One region of the Alteromonas sp. MB-3u-76 genome, then DNA from elsewhere that is predicted to be linked to it. Evidence: riboswitches for the same ligand, from Rfam matches in the RefSeq annotation. Region 1 holds a riboswitch; the other holds the start of a gene.

Region 1 (7,911 bases):
CAACGCCTATCGTTCGTATCGATCCTAAGTATCCACCTCAAGCGGCGCGTGATGGCCGTGAAGGTTGGGTTAGGTTGTCGTTCACTATCAACGAAGTTGGTGGTGTTGATGATATCGAAGTTATCGAAGCTGAACCAAAGCGTATTTTCGACCGCGAGGCACGCCGTGCCCTTCGCAAATGGAAATACAAGCCTAAGATTGTTGATGGCAAAGCTGTTAAACAAACTGGTATGTTCGTACAACTAGACTTCAAACTGGAGCAATGATTATGATGATACGTTCATTTAAAATGTCAGCTGTTGCTTTAGTGCTAGGCGCGGGGGCGATGTTCACATCGTCTGCTGCCTTAGCGCAGTCTTCTGCAGTGGTGTGTCCTGGATATGAAAAGGGCAAAACTACGTTGGTAGGCGAGCGTACTGGTAAAAAAGTACAGAAAGCGTTTGAGTTTTACAATGAAGACCAAGTCGATGAAGCGTTGAATATCCTATACGATATTGACCCTTCTGATGATTTTGACAAAGCATATGTAAAACGCTTCATTGGTAACTTACTTGCTTCTCAAGAAGGCAAAGGGATGAAGGCTTACGGTTTCTTGGCTGATTCTGTTCAGCCGAAGGTACTAAACGATCTGGAGCATTCTCAGACTCTCAAGTTATTGGGCGATTTGAGTATGCAGGAAGAGAAGTTTACTGACGCCGTTAAGTGGTATAACGCGTGGATGGATTTCACTTGTAAAGAAGACGCCGATGTATATACGCGTTTGACTCAGGCTTATTATGAATCTAAGCAATTAGACAAGATGATAGAGCCAGCAGATAAAGCAATAGCTTTATACGAAGAGCCAAACAAAAACCCGTATGTATTGAAACTGACGTCTTTCTACGAGCGTAAGATGTATCCAGAAACTGTGGCTGTGGCAGAGGAACTTGTACGTAAATTCCCTGAAGAGCCGCGTTGGTGGAGTCAGTTAGGTTTCTTCTATCTTTCTGTTGAAGATTATAAGAAAGCTTTGTCTACATTCGAACTTGCTTACATTCAAGGTTATCTTGAAAAAGAAAGCGAGATAAAAGCACTTTCTCAACTTTACCAAACAAATGGCATGCCGTATCGCGGTGCCAAGGTTATGGAAAAGTACATAAAGTCCGGCTTGCTTGAAGAAGATGAAAAAATGTTAGCTAGTCTAGCTAATGCTTATCACTCTGCGAAGGAATTTAAAACAGCGGCGTCGCTTTATGGTAAAGCTGCTGAGATGAGTTCTGATCCAGAGCTTTACAAAAAGCAAGGCACGCTTTTACTTGTTGCTGAAGACTATAAAGGCGCTATTAAGGCATTAGAAAATGCGCTTGATAGAGGTGTTGAAAAGCCTGCTAAAGTTCACTTCACACTTATGGAAGCGAATTTCTACGCGGGTAACTTCAAAGAAGCCTTCAGACATATTCAAGAAGCTAAGAAAGATCGCTCTCTTCGCCGCAACGCATCGGCGTGGGAACCTTACATCATGGAAAAAGCGAAAAATCGCGGCATAAGCATTTAATCGATTTGCTTGTTCAAAAAGCCTCCTCACGGAGGCTTTTTTGTTTTACTAATCCTTTTGACTTTCTACATTGCACAAAAAGCGCTGTACTAAGCATTTGAGGCTATTATTAGTCTCCTTTTTTCCTGAGGTTTCTATAACGTCTGCCAGTATTGCATAGTCGAGTTCTTGTTTTGATAACAAGGGTATTAGTTTTTCACTAGTGCATTGGGGGTAGGTTGCGAATATTGCATCGTTAAAGCAATCGCCAAAGTTGATTGAGCTCGCCTGGTGTTTAGAACAAGTATCTTGCCGCTTAATCGTATTGTTATATCTACACGTATTTTCGGATATAGATTTTGCCAGAGAAGAGACTATAGGCCAAACGCTTTCTAGATGCCTATATCCGCTTACAAAGTGCGATAGCTTTTTGATGTACAGGTCTTGCAACTGGTAGCTAATATAAGTGAAAGGAAGTTGTTTTTGGTGACTCTCGTAGATATTGTTAAGTATAGACTCTTCTTCTTCTGCGCGGCTTGAAAGTGAATAAATGCTTAGCGCACTCACTTCTCCACTAGCTTTATTTCTTTTTTCACCCCTATACACGCACTTGAAATGATTGGCATCCCAAAACATATTTACATGTTCGTCGATTCCGTAAGAGGTAGTTAAAAAATCCACTTTTTTTCTGCTTGCCGCCTGCTTTATCTCACTAAGAATAGCTTTACCAAATCCCTTTCTTTGATACTTAGGGTGTACAGCAATACGGTTGATACGCCAGTAGGTTAACGCAGCATTTTTACCATTAGCGGTGAGCAATGTAATTCGTTGAGCGCTCAAGTGACCTTTAGGTCTTCGTTTCCCTATGGCAATATCATCCCCCAACTCTTGAAGCGCATTACCGCCTTCTTTATTGACTACCGCGGCGCCCACAACACGAGAATGGTGAAAGTGCACGAATAAAATAAGGTCAGGGCTGTCCATTAGGCGCATGAGATCGTCTGGTGAAGTTTGATAATGCGCAAGGGCTAATAAACTCATCACTTGAGAAAGCTCAGTCTCGTTAAGACGGGTAAACGCTGTAGCTAGTATTTGGGGATGTATATTGAGCTCATCGTTTTTTAAATGATTTTCAATACTGGTCTCTTGATTATCTACTTTGTCGTTAAGTTGCTTCTGTCTCAACTCGTCAGTGCTGTTAACCGAACTAGCCGATAACTCAATAGTTGATGAAGCGTTAACGTCTTCAAACAAGAACACACCTCTTAAAAAGTCCTCGATAGGATCATTTTCCAACCAGCGCAGTGGCGTTGTAAGTTCTATCTGATTAAGGTCGGTGCTTTTTGTGCGTTTTAGGAAGTTGGTTAAACGCGGCATAAGTTTATGCAGGAAGCCACTTCCGCTCCCCTCATAACCTTGAATAGTGGTGCTTAATACCCAGCTACAGTTTTTTTCAACAATTTCAAAAAGCATAGGCAGAGGAAAGGAGGCGGCTTCGTCGATAAGGATAACGTCATTATTACCTTGCTTGAGCAGTGTATTATCGGGAGCCATCCACTCGATAACACCATCGCCCATTATGTATTTTTTATCAGAAATTTTACGCATCTTTAGAAGCTGAGTACTTTCCGATATCTTCTCTAATTGGTTAAAAACAACATGTACATTGTCTATAAGGGTACTCGTTAACAACACCCGTTTGCCTTTACACAACAGGTACCAAGCAAATATACCTAATAATGTAGATTTTCCGCGGCCTCTTGGCGCAGAAACAATTGTGTTTAGATTGCCGTTGCTATATTGCTCACAAAGTGCGTTAAATGCCTGCTTCTGTTGGGATGACAGAAAATGAACACTCCCATTTTCAAAATCATTTTCTACCAAACTCGTGCTGCTCTGTTCAATCTTAAAGTTATCACTACGTGATGAGACAGTCATAGACTGTGCGTTTGGTATATAAGTACTTTCTTGGCTGTGAAGGGCTACTCGCTTGTCAGCGTTCAAGTGTTGTACAGCCCTTGTTATATAAGCACTGAGGTTAATTGAATAACCATGAGAAATAAATGGGAAGTCGTGTTTATACGGCCATGTCTTAAGTGCTGGAGTTACTAGAATTAAACAGCCAGACTTTTTTACAGTTCCAGCTAGGGCCATAACGTTGCCCGGGCTGAATGATTCATGGCAATGTAAAATACCGATATCTCGTTCAGAACCTAAAAGCATTTTTCTGTTTTTACCTTTTAGTTCTGAGCCGGTAAAGGAATCTACCTGAATATTCTCAGGAATATTGTTCATTAAAAAACTAAGGCTGCTACGACAGAAGGCTTCATCTCCAGATATAACAAGTATGCGCCTGTGATAATCATTAGGTTTGCTTCTTAATGCTGGGTTGCCCATATCGAGCTTCGACTCATAGCTATCAAGGGTAAGAAGCCATTCGCGTAATTGTTGTAGCGCCATGTAAAGTTTTTTTCGGTATAATTAAAGTCATATAGTAGCGATTTATATTAAGGAATTCGAATGCGCTTTCTCTCTCGGCGTTTAGTTATGCCCAACGATCTCAATTATGCCAACTCATTGTTTGGCGGTAGAGCACTAGAGTGGATTGACGAAGAAGCTGCCATATGGGCGATATGTCAGCTTGAAACCAATTGTTTGGTCACCAAGCACATTGGTGAAATTAGTTTCGAATCGCCAGCAATGCAGGGCGATATTGTTGAGTTTGGTTTAGAGACCAAAGCGGTGGGGAGAACCTCTATTACCGTAAGTTGCCTTGTGCGTAATAAAGCGACGAAAAAAACAATTTGTTTTGCCGACGATATTGTTTTTGTAAAAGTTGACCCTGAGTCAAGACAGCCTACTGCCCACGGAAAAACATTAGAGGGGCTAATAGCGCAAACCGATGATGAAGTTCGCAGATTAAATCTGAATATAGATAAAAGCTGAAGGCCGAATGCAAGCGCATGTAAATTTTCACAACGTTTTGAATTTTTAATAAGTTAGAAGAAATATGAACTTAGCTTAACGCTTGCTGTGCTTGACCGAACAGAGGGAGGTGGTACACTCCGTCGCGTTCGTTATTTTTCATTGATTTTTAAACGAATTATACCAAGGGGTGTCCGTTTTACGGTCTGAGATCCACAACAGTGGGAACCCTTAAACCTGATCCGGATAATACCGGCGTAGGAATGGTTTACAATATAGCCTGAACACCTGCCGTTAATCCCGGGTCTTTTTTCTTATTAAGAGAACAAGAGATCCTATGTACAAACAATTTTTCACTCTATCCTTAGTTGCATCCTCTATTCTTGGGCAAGCAAGCTCTGCATTTGCACAAGCGAGCGTTACCGAAAATGTTCAAAATGACGCTGTAGCAGCACAAGAAATAGAAAAGATAGTCGTCACGGGCGACTTTCGTCAAACCACACTAGACCAGCTTAGCACCAGCGCGACTATTTTGGGCCAAGAGCGCTTGCGCAGTAGACAGCCTTCACATATCGATAGCGTGTTAAACAGCATTCCCAATGTAAACTTTGCTGCGGGTGCGTCTCGCGGAAGGTTTATTCAAATTCGCGGTATTGGTGAAAGAAGTCAGTTCGCAGAGCCGATTAATCCATCAGTAAGCTTTATCACCGATGAATTCGATTTTTCAGGTTTAGCCGCAGCGGGCATTATTTTCGATACTAAGCAGTTAGAAGTATATCGAGGACCGCAGGCGACGCTTTATGGAACAGGAGCTTTAGCGGGTGCGGTAAAATTATCGAGCAACGATGTGGGCAGCAGCGCACCAGATTATGTAGAAGCCCGAGTTGGTAACAAAGATAGCTATCGTGTTGAAGCGGCTACCGGCGACGACATCAATGCGAATTGGGGATATCGAGTTGCCTTAGTGCATAACAGAAGTGATGGCTTTGTTGAAAATACCTTCTTAAATAGAGACGACACCAATAACATAGATGAAACCGCAATGCGTGTGGCAGTTGAGGGTAATGTAGATAAAAACACCACTCTGGCACTTGCATATCGCTGGTATGACATCGACAACGGCTATGATGCGTTTTCTTTAGACAATGACAATAGAACGCTTTCTGACGAGCCAGGTTTTGATGAACACCAAACCCATGCTGTTAGCGCTCGCTCAACAACAGCAACACGCGCTGGTGACCTTATTGTGATAGCCACTCATGCTTCTCACAACATAGCCTATGGTTATGATGAAGACTGGACATTCACGGGCTTCCATCCGTTTGGATACACCTCTTTCGACGCCTACTTTCGCGATGTAGATACTCAAACTGGGGAAGTGCGCTTTGTATCTTCAGATGATGCTGCGCTATTTAATGGCAAAACAAACTGGACCGTGGGGGCCTTTTACAAAGGCACCGAAGAGAAGCTGTTGCGCCAATATACCTATCTAAGCGGCGATTATGCTAGCGAGTTTGCGCCTACCACTACAGCACTTTATTTGCGCACAGAAACTCGTTTACAAGATGATTTAACCTTAATTGCAGGCGTTCGTGCAGAAAATTACGATTTTGAATTTGCTGATAATCGTGGTTTAACTCGAAGTAATGATACCAATATGGTGGGGGGCAAAATCGCTCTTCAATACACCCGTGGAGATCATTTTTATTATGGAAGTATCTCAAGAGGCTTTAAAGGCCCGGGGTTCAATCCAGACAACAGAGTTAATGAAGACCAACGTTTCTTCGACGAAGAATACAATTGGAACTATGAAGTCGGTGTTAAAGGTCCGCTTCTTGTTTCTAACTTAACAGCCCGTGCTGCTATTTTTTATATGGACAGAACCGACACACAAGTGAGCGACTTTGATGTTATAACTCGCGAAGATGGTACTGCTGGATTTGTAGATATAATCGATAACGCTGATTTAGGCACAAATAAAGGGGCTGAACTTGAGCTATCGTGGCTTGCTTCTGATGTGTGGCAAATTAGCGCGAGTGCCGGTTACCTATCGGCCACGTTTGAAGGTTATACACTAGCAGACGGTACTGTGGTTGATGAGCAACGTCAGGCACAAGCTCCTAAATGGACAGGCAACTTATACAGTGAATATGCGCTTACAGATGCTATTACATGGCGAGTGGATATAGATTATAAAGATGAATACCGCTTTTCTGATGGGCATGATGTGACTGCGCCTTCCACGACGTTAGTAAACTCAGAGATTGTTTTTGTTAACGGCAATTGGCAAACCTCGGTTTGGGTGCAAAATGCGTTTGACAGAGAATACTACACGCGGGGCTTTGGTGGTTTTAGTAACGATCCCAGGGATGAATATGCCTTTGAAGAGCCTTACTATCAGTTGGGAAATGGTCGACAGTTTGGTGTTACTGCTAAATACGAATTTTAAAGGGGTAGGTTTATGCAAGTTATGGTTGAATTGTCACTGTATCCACTGGTGAATGAATACATTCCGCCTATTCAGCAATTTATTGACAGACTAAATAGCTACGAGGCGCTCAATGTAACAACATGCTCAACAAGCACGCAGGTTACTGGCGATTACACAGAGGTAATGACGATTTTAGGCGAAGAAATGCAGCGCATACACGAAGAAGTAGGGCAGGCCATTTTCGTTGCTAAATTTCTTAATTTTGATGCAATGCAAGCAAGAAAGTCCTCATAGTGCAGGACTTTCTTTCAAGCTTTTATACTCAAATAACCGCGACCTCGCCATTAGAGTGGATAGCAGTCGTATTGGCATTGGCTCATGTCGCACTCGCGGCAAAGCAAAATAGTTGGTGTTGGCTTTGCGCATTTGTCAGCACCGCTATTTATACTTGGTTGTTTTGGCAAGTTACCTTGCCTTTTCAAGCAGCGCTAAATCTGTTTTATATGGTAATGGCGGGTTACGGATATTATCAATGGTCGAAGGGAAGCACGGCAGACGGAGGCGTCAAGAAGGTTCATTCTTGGGCGCTTTGGATCCATAGCCTAATAGTGCCTGTGATGTTGCTACTTGCGTATGGTCTATCTTCGGTAGCAAGCTCTCAATTTAACAGTGAGTACTTACTACTTGATGCCAGTATAAATTTACTGAGTGTGATAACGACATTTATGGTTGCGCATAAAATTCTTCAAAATTGGGTCTATTGGTTCTTTATCAATCTCGCTTCGGCCTATCTCTATTTACAGGTTGGCTACGCGCTTTCAGCTTGCCTTTTCTTGGGCTATGTTGGCTTCTCAATATTTGGTTACTATCAGTGGTTTACGCAATGGAAAGCTCAGAGTGAAAATAGAATACATTCTCAGTCAGTTACACGAAGCGCTTAATTTGAGCCCTGAAGCGACACTGCACAAGTGTCCTTCAGGCGCCGTAAATCATGTTTACCAATTGTGTGATGTTAACCTTCACGCAGCAGTTAAATGGCTGG
Region 2 (7,911 bases), 390 kb from region 1:
AGTGTGGAAGCTCAGCTTGTAAAAATTCCAAAATTTACCTTTGCAGGTTACACATTTAACGATGTTTCAGCCATTGTACTTCCAGAGGAGGCGCTGCCTGATGCCGACGGACTTTTAGGTATGAATGTTCTTGGTGAATTCGATTTTTCTATTCTTCCCCAAGAGGACATATTGCTTTTAAACCTAAGAGAAAACAAATAGCTGCGTCTAATTACTCTAGCCTATCGCATAACCTGAGACAATATTCCCGCAATTAACGCGAATACAAGCATTGGCTTTATCGTTTGCTTAATCATTTTTCCTTCCTGGTTTTTTATCCCCAAAATTGCAGAGACCGCAATAATATTATTAATACACACCATATTTCCCATTGCAGCCCCAACAGATTGTAATGACAAAACCAGCGGGACCGACAGTTGCGCCTGTTCAGCGATACCATATTGAATACCACCAAAGGTAAGATTTGAAACTGTTGCAGACCCAGAGAAAAATGAGCCTAACGCACCAAGTAACGACGCTACATAAAGCCAATTTTCTCCGGTCGCGTCAGCTAAGTTATTAGCAATGATAAACATGGGCGATGATTCACCCCCTTGCATCATAAAATTAACCATAATAAGCGCTCCAACAAGGGCAATAGCGGGATGCTTGATGCGCTCTCCCGTTTCGGAAACTGCTTGGCGAAGCTCAAAAAAACTCACTTTTAAAAAAGGAATTAACAGGACAATGGTAACAATAAAAGGAATAAGCGCTGGAACATACAGGGTTTTATAAGACCAGCTGATAGTAGTACCAAGAATGTCATTCCAGCTAACAATGAGGGCTTTACTTACTTCAATGTCAAAGAGCTGAAACCAAACTTCGGTGTTATTTAAAAGCGGTTTTACCCCTAGCTGCTGCACACGCGTTATTACGAGAATAACGATCATGATAATAAATGGAGATAGACCCACTACAATATTTTCCAATGAGCTCTCTTTTTTCAGATTCGTACTGGTATGATTTACACGTTTAAGCCCCACTCCAAATTTTGCAAAGGCAATCGACAGGGAAAGTCCAATTGCACCGCCAATTAAGGCAGGGAATTCATAGTTTACTTGAGCCAACAAAAGGTAAGGCACAGTACAACTTAAAACACTGATAAAAATAAATACTGCATTAGCCCGAATATCGCGCCACCCCACTACGAATTTAAGCGCCAGTAAGGGAATAAAAAAACCTGCGACAAAATGAATGAAAGCAGTGAGAGAGGATACTTCTAATAATGTTTCCTCACTTAAGTTGAGCGCCTCAAAGCCGAACCAAGTGGGCGTGCCAACAGCACCAAACGAGACTGGAATGGTATTCATAACGAGCGTGAGAAGTGCAACACGCAGAGCGGGAAAACCCAATCCTACCAAAATAGGCGCAGCAATGGCCGCCGGCGTGCCAAAACCAGACGCTCCCTCAAGCATAAAAGTAAATGCCCAACCAATAATCATAAGTTGCGCCACTTTATTGCTACTGACACTTTCTAAGTAGTGTCTTAGCTTTTCCTGCGAGCCTGAACGAACAAGTATACTGTTTAGCAGGATGGCGCCCGCTACTATCGACAGTGGTGTTAACACTGAAAGTAAACCTGCAATTGTGTTTGCTGCTAATTCTGGTGCTCTACCCTGAAAGTAGAATAGCTGCAGAAAGCCAATGAATAATGCCGTTAATGGCAATGCTATATGAGCTGGCCATGGTCGCTCTTTTGTCATGCTCCAAACTAGCACTATGATGGGTAATGTTGCGATAAAAGTATCCATACCACGCCTTTTTTTGACATTCGCGCTGAAAAATTGACGAGATTCAGTGTAATGCAGCAACTCTGTAAAAACATAAAAAATGTCTTTTTTAGCCATGCCAGCAGTTAAAAAAAGACAAAGGTTGTAATTCGGTACACGATGAATATATAGTATTCGGCAAGTTACTTGTCGGAGTGCTTCACTGGTTATCCAGTAAGCTGAGACTGCGAAAGCGGGATCCGTAGAACCTGATCAGGCTAATACCTGCGAAGGGAACAAGAATAAATGTTGTATCGTGCTTTAACACTTTTTTTGCGTTTGAACAGACTTTAATGAAAGAATGTTCACAATAAAATTGATACGGGTTTGATGTCTTACCCTGTCAATCGCATTTAGTTTTAAACTTAATCGGCACGCGTGTTTTGCATCATGCTCTGCACTTCATTTTTCTTTTCACTCCTGACAAGCATTTTACCTAACGCCAACTCAAAAGGGCCTAAATGCTATGTCGACACGACGCGAACAGCGCCAACAAGCGCAACACTTTATCAATCAATTAGCCGGTGAGGCTTACCCAAACTCTACTCGTCATTACGAACTAGGAACCAGCAACGATATCAAAGTTGCTATGCGCCTTATTCATCAGCACGACAGTTTAATTGGCGGTACAGAGCAAAACCCGCTGCATGAACCAAACCCTCCTATTCCAGTTTATGACACTTCAGGACCTTACGGTGATCCGTTGGAAACAATTGATGTGCAAAGAGGGCTATCTCCAATGCGTTCGCCATGGATACAGCAGCGCAACGATACTGAAGAGTTAGATGGTGTTACCTCTTCTTTTGCGAAGGAGCGAGAGGCAGATGTGTTTGCTGAAGACTTTAGGTTTTTGCGCAGCAGAAAACCGCGGCGGGCTAAGTCACAAAAAAACGTGACCCAACTTCACTACGCTCGGCAAGGGATCATTACCCCAGAAATGGAATACATAGCCATTCGAGAAAATATGGGCCGCTCGTCCATTCAGCATGTCGATTTAACCCAACAACACCAAGGCGAAAGCTTTGGAGCAAGCCTACCCGAAGTAATAACACCGGAATTTGTGCGCCAGGAAGTGGCGGCTGGACGGGCAATTATACCGTGCAATATTAATCACCCAGAGCTGGAGCCCATGATTATTGGCCGCAATTTTTTAGTTAAAATAAACGCCAACATCGGCAATTCTGCGGTGACTTCGTCTATTGAAGAAGAGGTCGAAAAGTTGGTTTGGTCTACCCGATGGGGCGCAGATACCATTATGGATTTATCAACAGGTAGAAACATTCACGAAACGAGAGAATGGTTGCTTCGCAACAGTCCGGTTCCTCTCGGCACGGTACCAATTTATCAGGCTTTGGAGAAGGTAAATGGTGTAGCAGAAGCACTTACTTGGGAGGTATTTAAAGACACGCTTATTGAGCAGGCTGAGCAAGGCGTAGACTACTTCACTATTCACGCCGGCGTACTGCTTGAATATGTGCCGATGACGGCAAAACGAGTTACCGGCATTGTGTCTCGCGGCGGCTCTATTATGGCTAAATGGTGTTTAAGTCACCATCAAGAAAGCTTTTTATATGAACACTTTCAGGAGATCTGCGAGATTTGCGCCCAATACGATGTGTCGCTTTCTCTTGGCGATGGCCTTAGGCCTGGGAGTGTTGCCGATGCCAATGATGAGGCGCAATTTGCCGAGCTGCACACCCTAGGCGAGTTGACAAAAATTGCGTGGGAATACGACGTACAGGTAATGATAGAAGGCCCAGGGCACGTGCCAATGCACATGATTAAAGCCAATATGGAAGAGCAGCTCACGCATTGCCATGAAGCCCCCTTTTATACGCTAGGCCCGCTTACTACCGACATAGCGCCAGGTTACGACCACATTACCTCTGGCATAGGTGCTGCAATGATTGGCTGGTATGGCTGTGCCATGCTCTGCTATGTCACCCCCAAAGAACACCTAGGGCTGCCCAATAAAGAAGACGTAAAGCAGGGGCTTATCACCTATAAAATTGCCGCTCACGCTGCAGATTTAGCGAAAGGTCATCCTGGTGCTCAAATTCGAGACAATGCCATGTCGAAAGCGCGCTTCGAATTCAGATGGGAAGATCAATTTAATCTTGCCCTCGATCCGCACACTGCCAGAGCCTATCACGATGAAACGTTACCACAGGCATCTGGCAAGGTAGCGCATTTTTGCTCTATGTGTGGCCCTAAATTTTGCAGCATGAAAATATCACAGGAAGTGCGAGAGGTCGCCAAAAAGGAAACACTTGAAGCGCAAAAAGAAGGCATGAAAGATATGGCTAAAGCATTTAACGAAAGTGGTGCAGAGCTTTACCACGGTGCCGACAAATCCGTAGGCCTTTAAATGACTGAATCGACCTTATTTAACTCGACATCAAACTCGCCATTATACGCACCGACTGTATGGTGTGTAGGCGGCACAGACTCTAGCGGAGGTGCGGGTGTAACCCGCGACCTCGCTACGCTCTGTGACTTGGGCGTGCGCGGCTGTGTAATAGTCACTCAGGTAACCGCACAATCGAACAGCAAGATGCTGGCGCAAACGCCTATGGCGCCCTCTGTGATTAACGAGCAATGGCAAGCTTTAGCAAGTGAGGGGTTGCCCCACTGCATAAAAATAGGCGCTGTTGCCAACGACGAACAAGCATTTTCACTTTGCGCCCGCATTGAGTTATTGGCTGGGCCTCGCCCCTTTATAATCTGGGACCCAGTGTTGCAAACTTCATCCGGGAGCACCATCAGCAGGCTCAGCAAAGAAGCCATAGTGCAACTTCTCAATGTGGCAGATATTGTAACGCCTAACGTTAGCGAGCTTGCAGCACTCAGCGAGTATTTTCGTAACCAAAGCACCATAAGTTCTCACCATGATGCTAAAAAAGCCGCCAAAACCTTGCTTGCAACTTCCAACCTTGCAGAACACCCTGGGGCCGAAAAAGCAACTTTACTAAAAGGCGTCTTTGTAAAAGCGGGTCATGCCGATTGGCAATGTGATGCCACAGATATGTATTTTACCCAGACCGAAGACGTTTCGTTTTCACAGCCACGGTGCGATGCAGGAGAGCTTAGAGGTACAGGCTGCCTGTTGGCCTCTGCCATTGCTGGTTTTTATGCCAAGGACTATTGTGTTAATGATGCGCTTACCCTCGCCAATGCTTATGTGAGAAAGGTACGAAACGTATCGACATCACAACGGGATAAGTTTCACCATCCTAAAGCGGTAGGCTTCCCTACAAACCCCGACATATTCCCTGCGGTGTGCTTTAAAAATAGTGTGTTTAAAACCTCTGCGAACGGTGAGAGAGAAATAAGTCATCAGCATAGTTCTCCATTTGAGCCATTTGTGCCCATTGCACTTAAAAGAGGGATTTACCCTGTTGTGGATAGCGCTGACTGGATAGAAAGGCTGTTGCCTACTGGCGTGAATATTATTCAGCTGCGAATAAAGTCAGATAAAAAAGATTCAGGGCAAGCATGGATATCTGAAGAAATAAAAAAAGCCGTAGCCTTAACCAGGGGCACGTCTTGTCAGCTTTTTATCAATGATCACTGGGAACTCGCTATTGAGCACGGTGCGTTTGGCGTGCACTTGGGGCAAGAAGACCTGTTTGATGCGGATATTAAAGCAATTCGTCACGCAGGATTGCGATTAGGAGTGTCGACCCATGGCTATGCCGAACTTCAAAGAGTAAAAGCCCTGTCTCCTTCTTATATTGCGCTAGGTCATATTTTTGCCACTCAAACCAAAACGATGCCTTCAAAACCTCAAGGGTTAGCGCGGTTGAAACAATATGTTCAATTGTGCGCAGACACCCCCACCGTTGCTATTGGCGGCATTGATATATCACGGTGTAAGGCTGCAGCGAATACAGGGGTAACCCATATTGCGGTGGTGAGCGCTATTACTAAAGCAACCAACCCAATTCACGCTTACAGTGCACTCAATACAGAGGCTGGTTATGCTTAATAAGGATGATATTCGACGTTACAGTCGACAGCTTTTGCTAGAAGAAATTGATGAGCATGGGCAGCAAAACCTTTTCAACGCTCATGCTGTAGTTATTGGTCTTGGGGGACTCGGCAGTTTAGTCGCTCGCTTTTTAGTAGGTGCTGGTGTAGGCGCTGGCGCAGGCAGCCTTACTTTGGTCGATGGTGATGTGGTGGATATAAGTAACCTACACCGCCAAGCGTCTTTTAATGAAACATATTTAGGTGATTTAAAAACATGGGCATTGCATTGCGAGCTAAACAAAGTAAACCCCGCAGTCAACCTTGCGATTAAAAGTCAATTTGCTGATGAAACTAACCTACCCGACATTGTCTCTGCAGCAACCTGTGTTATCGACTGTACAGATAGCATAAGTACCAGAATGGAAATCAATCGAGCGTGTGTGAAGGCTCAAATACCATTATTTATCACCGCCGCAAGCGGCCTTTCATGGCAGTCTGTAAATTTGCCATGCGGTAATAGCGAGACATCTTGCGGGTGCTATCACTGTCTTGTATCGCAAATAAAAGTAGATGAGAGCTGCTCAAGCCACGGTATTTTGGGGCCCGTTGTTGGTATGGCCGCCTGTCATCAGGCAACGCAAGCTTTACTTTTTTTAGCAAAAAGGCATTTAACCAAAATACAGTGGGGAGAATATATCGTCGGTAATGCCATCAATGGCACCACTAATTCATTCCACTTACCCCCGTTACCCAATTGTGAGGTATGCCAATGAATCACACCAGCGACTCTCATATCAGCAAAGAAAATAGCAGGCTAAGAATAGAGCTTGTTGTGAACGGCGAGAACAAGACGTATTTAAGCCCTATTACACTATTAGAGCTGGTAATGCGTGATGCATTACGCCAAGAGGGAACTGCCATTGCCTACAATCAATCCATAGTAAGCCGATGTCAGTGGTCAAACACCCACCTAAAAGACGGTGATCAAATTGATATATTTACATTAGTAGCAGGAGGCTAACCATGTTGAGACTTGCAAATCATCATTTTTCATCCCGCTTGTTAACAGGCACCGGCAAGTTTAATAGCGCTACCACAATGCGCGATGCCATTCATGCTGCCGGCAGTGACTTAGTTACTCTTGCCATGAAACGGGTTATAACAGCTACTCAAAGTGACGACACGCTAACTCACTTAAAAAAGTTGGGTGTGACACTACTTCCCAATACATCAGGAGCCAAAACTGCAGAAGAAGCCGTATTTGCCGCAGAGCTTGCCTTTGAAGCCACCGGCTCGCAGTGGATAAAGTTGGAGATCCACCCCGACCAGCGTTACCTGCTTCCCGATCCTATTGAAACCCTAAAAGCTGCTGAAATCTTGGTAAAAAAAGGCTTTTACGTTTTACCTTACTGCGGTGCAGACCCAGTATTATGTAAACGGTTAGAAGAGGCCGGTTGTGCTGCGGTTATGCCTCTAGGTGCGCCAATAGGCAGCAATAAAGGATTACAAACTAAGCCCTTTATTCGCATTATTGTTGAGCAAGCAAACGTGCCAGTTATCGTGGATGCCGGTATCGGTAGACCAAGTGACGCCATGGCGGCAATGGAACTTGGCGTCGATGCGGTACTTGTGAATACGGCTATCGCCACTGCCCGCAACCCAGTCGCGATGGCAGAGGCCTTTGCCTGTGCAGTAAAAACCGGACGAAAAGCTTTTGAAGCGGGTCTGGGTAAATCGCACTATATTGGCGCTGCAACCAGCCCTCTAACATCATTTTTGGAGAGCTAAATGCGTGTTACTGAGCAGTTATTACAGCAAGACCTGTCGCACATTGCACTGTCAATCAATAGTAAAACCGCTGCAGATGTAGAAGTAGCGTTGGCCGCAGAGAGTAAAACTATTGATGACTTTATGGCGCTAGTATCTCCTGCAGCAACCCAATACTTAGAGGAAATGGCGGCCCAATCGCAGCAGCTTACACGTCATCGTTTCGGTAACACCATGAACTTATTTGTGCCGCTGTATTTATCTAATCTGTGTGCTAATGAATGCACTTACTGTGGTTTCACCATGAGTAATAAAATTAAGCGCACCACGCTCACCGTTGAAGAAACACAAAACGAAATAAATG

The links. A riboswitch is a leader RNA that binds a small molecule or an ion and turns the genes downstream of it on or off. The one in region 1 is predicted to bind thiamine pyrophosphate.
Region 2: linked by a shared signal. The riboswitch ahead of thiC (phosphomethylpyrimidine synthase ThiC) and the one ahead of CW735_RS05485 (TonB-dependent receptor) in region 1 are both predicted to bind thiamine pyrophosphate.

The regions. Positions count from the first base shown of each region.
Region 1 is NZ_CP025115.1:1,208,500-1,216,410, forward strand. Features, by position in the region: gene CW735_RS05465 (energy transducer TonB) at 1-266, shown strand, start outside; gene CW735_RS05470 (tetratricopeptide repeat protein) at 269-1,534, shown strand; gene CW735_RS05475 (GNAT family N-acetyltransferase) at 1,583-3,973, opposite strand; gene CW735_RS05480 (acyl-CoA thioesterase) at 4,034-4,459, shown strand; TPP riboswitch at 4,615-4,719, shown strand; gene CW735_RS05485 (TonB-dependent receptor) at 4,776-6,887, shown strand; gene CW735_RS05490 (YkoF family thiamine/hydroxymethylpyrimidine-binding protein) at 6,900-7,163, shown strand; gene pnuC (nicotinamide riboside transporter PnuC) at 7,163-7,810, shown strand; gene CW735_RS05500 (phosphotransferase) at 7,767-7,911, shown strand, end outside.
Region 2 is NZ_CP025115.1:1,599,088-1,606,998, reverse strand. Features, by position in the region: gene CW735_RS07200 (retropepsin-like aspartic protease family protein) at 1-201, shown strand, start outside; gene CW735_RS07195 (L-lactate permease) at 222-1,790, opposite strand; TPP riboswitch at 1,950-2,061, shown strand; gene thiC (phosphomethylpyrimidine synthase ThiC) at 2,275-4,176, shown strand; gene thiE (thiamine phosphate synthase) at 4,177-5,796, shown strand; gene CW735_RS07180 (HesA/MoeB/ThiF family protein) at 5,789-6,553, shown strand; gene thiS (sulfur carrier protein ThiS) at 6,550-6,801, shown strand; gene CW735_RS07170 (thiazole synthase) at 6,804-7,568, shown strand; gene thiH (2-iminoacetate synthase ThiH) at 7,569-7,911, shown strand, end outside.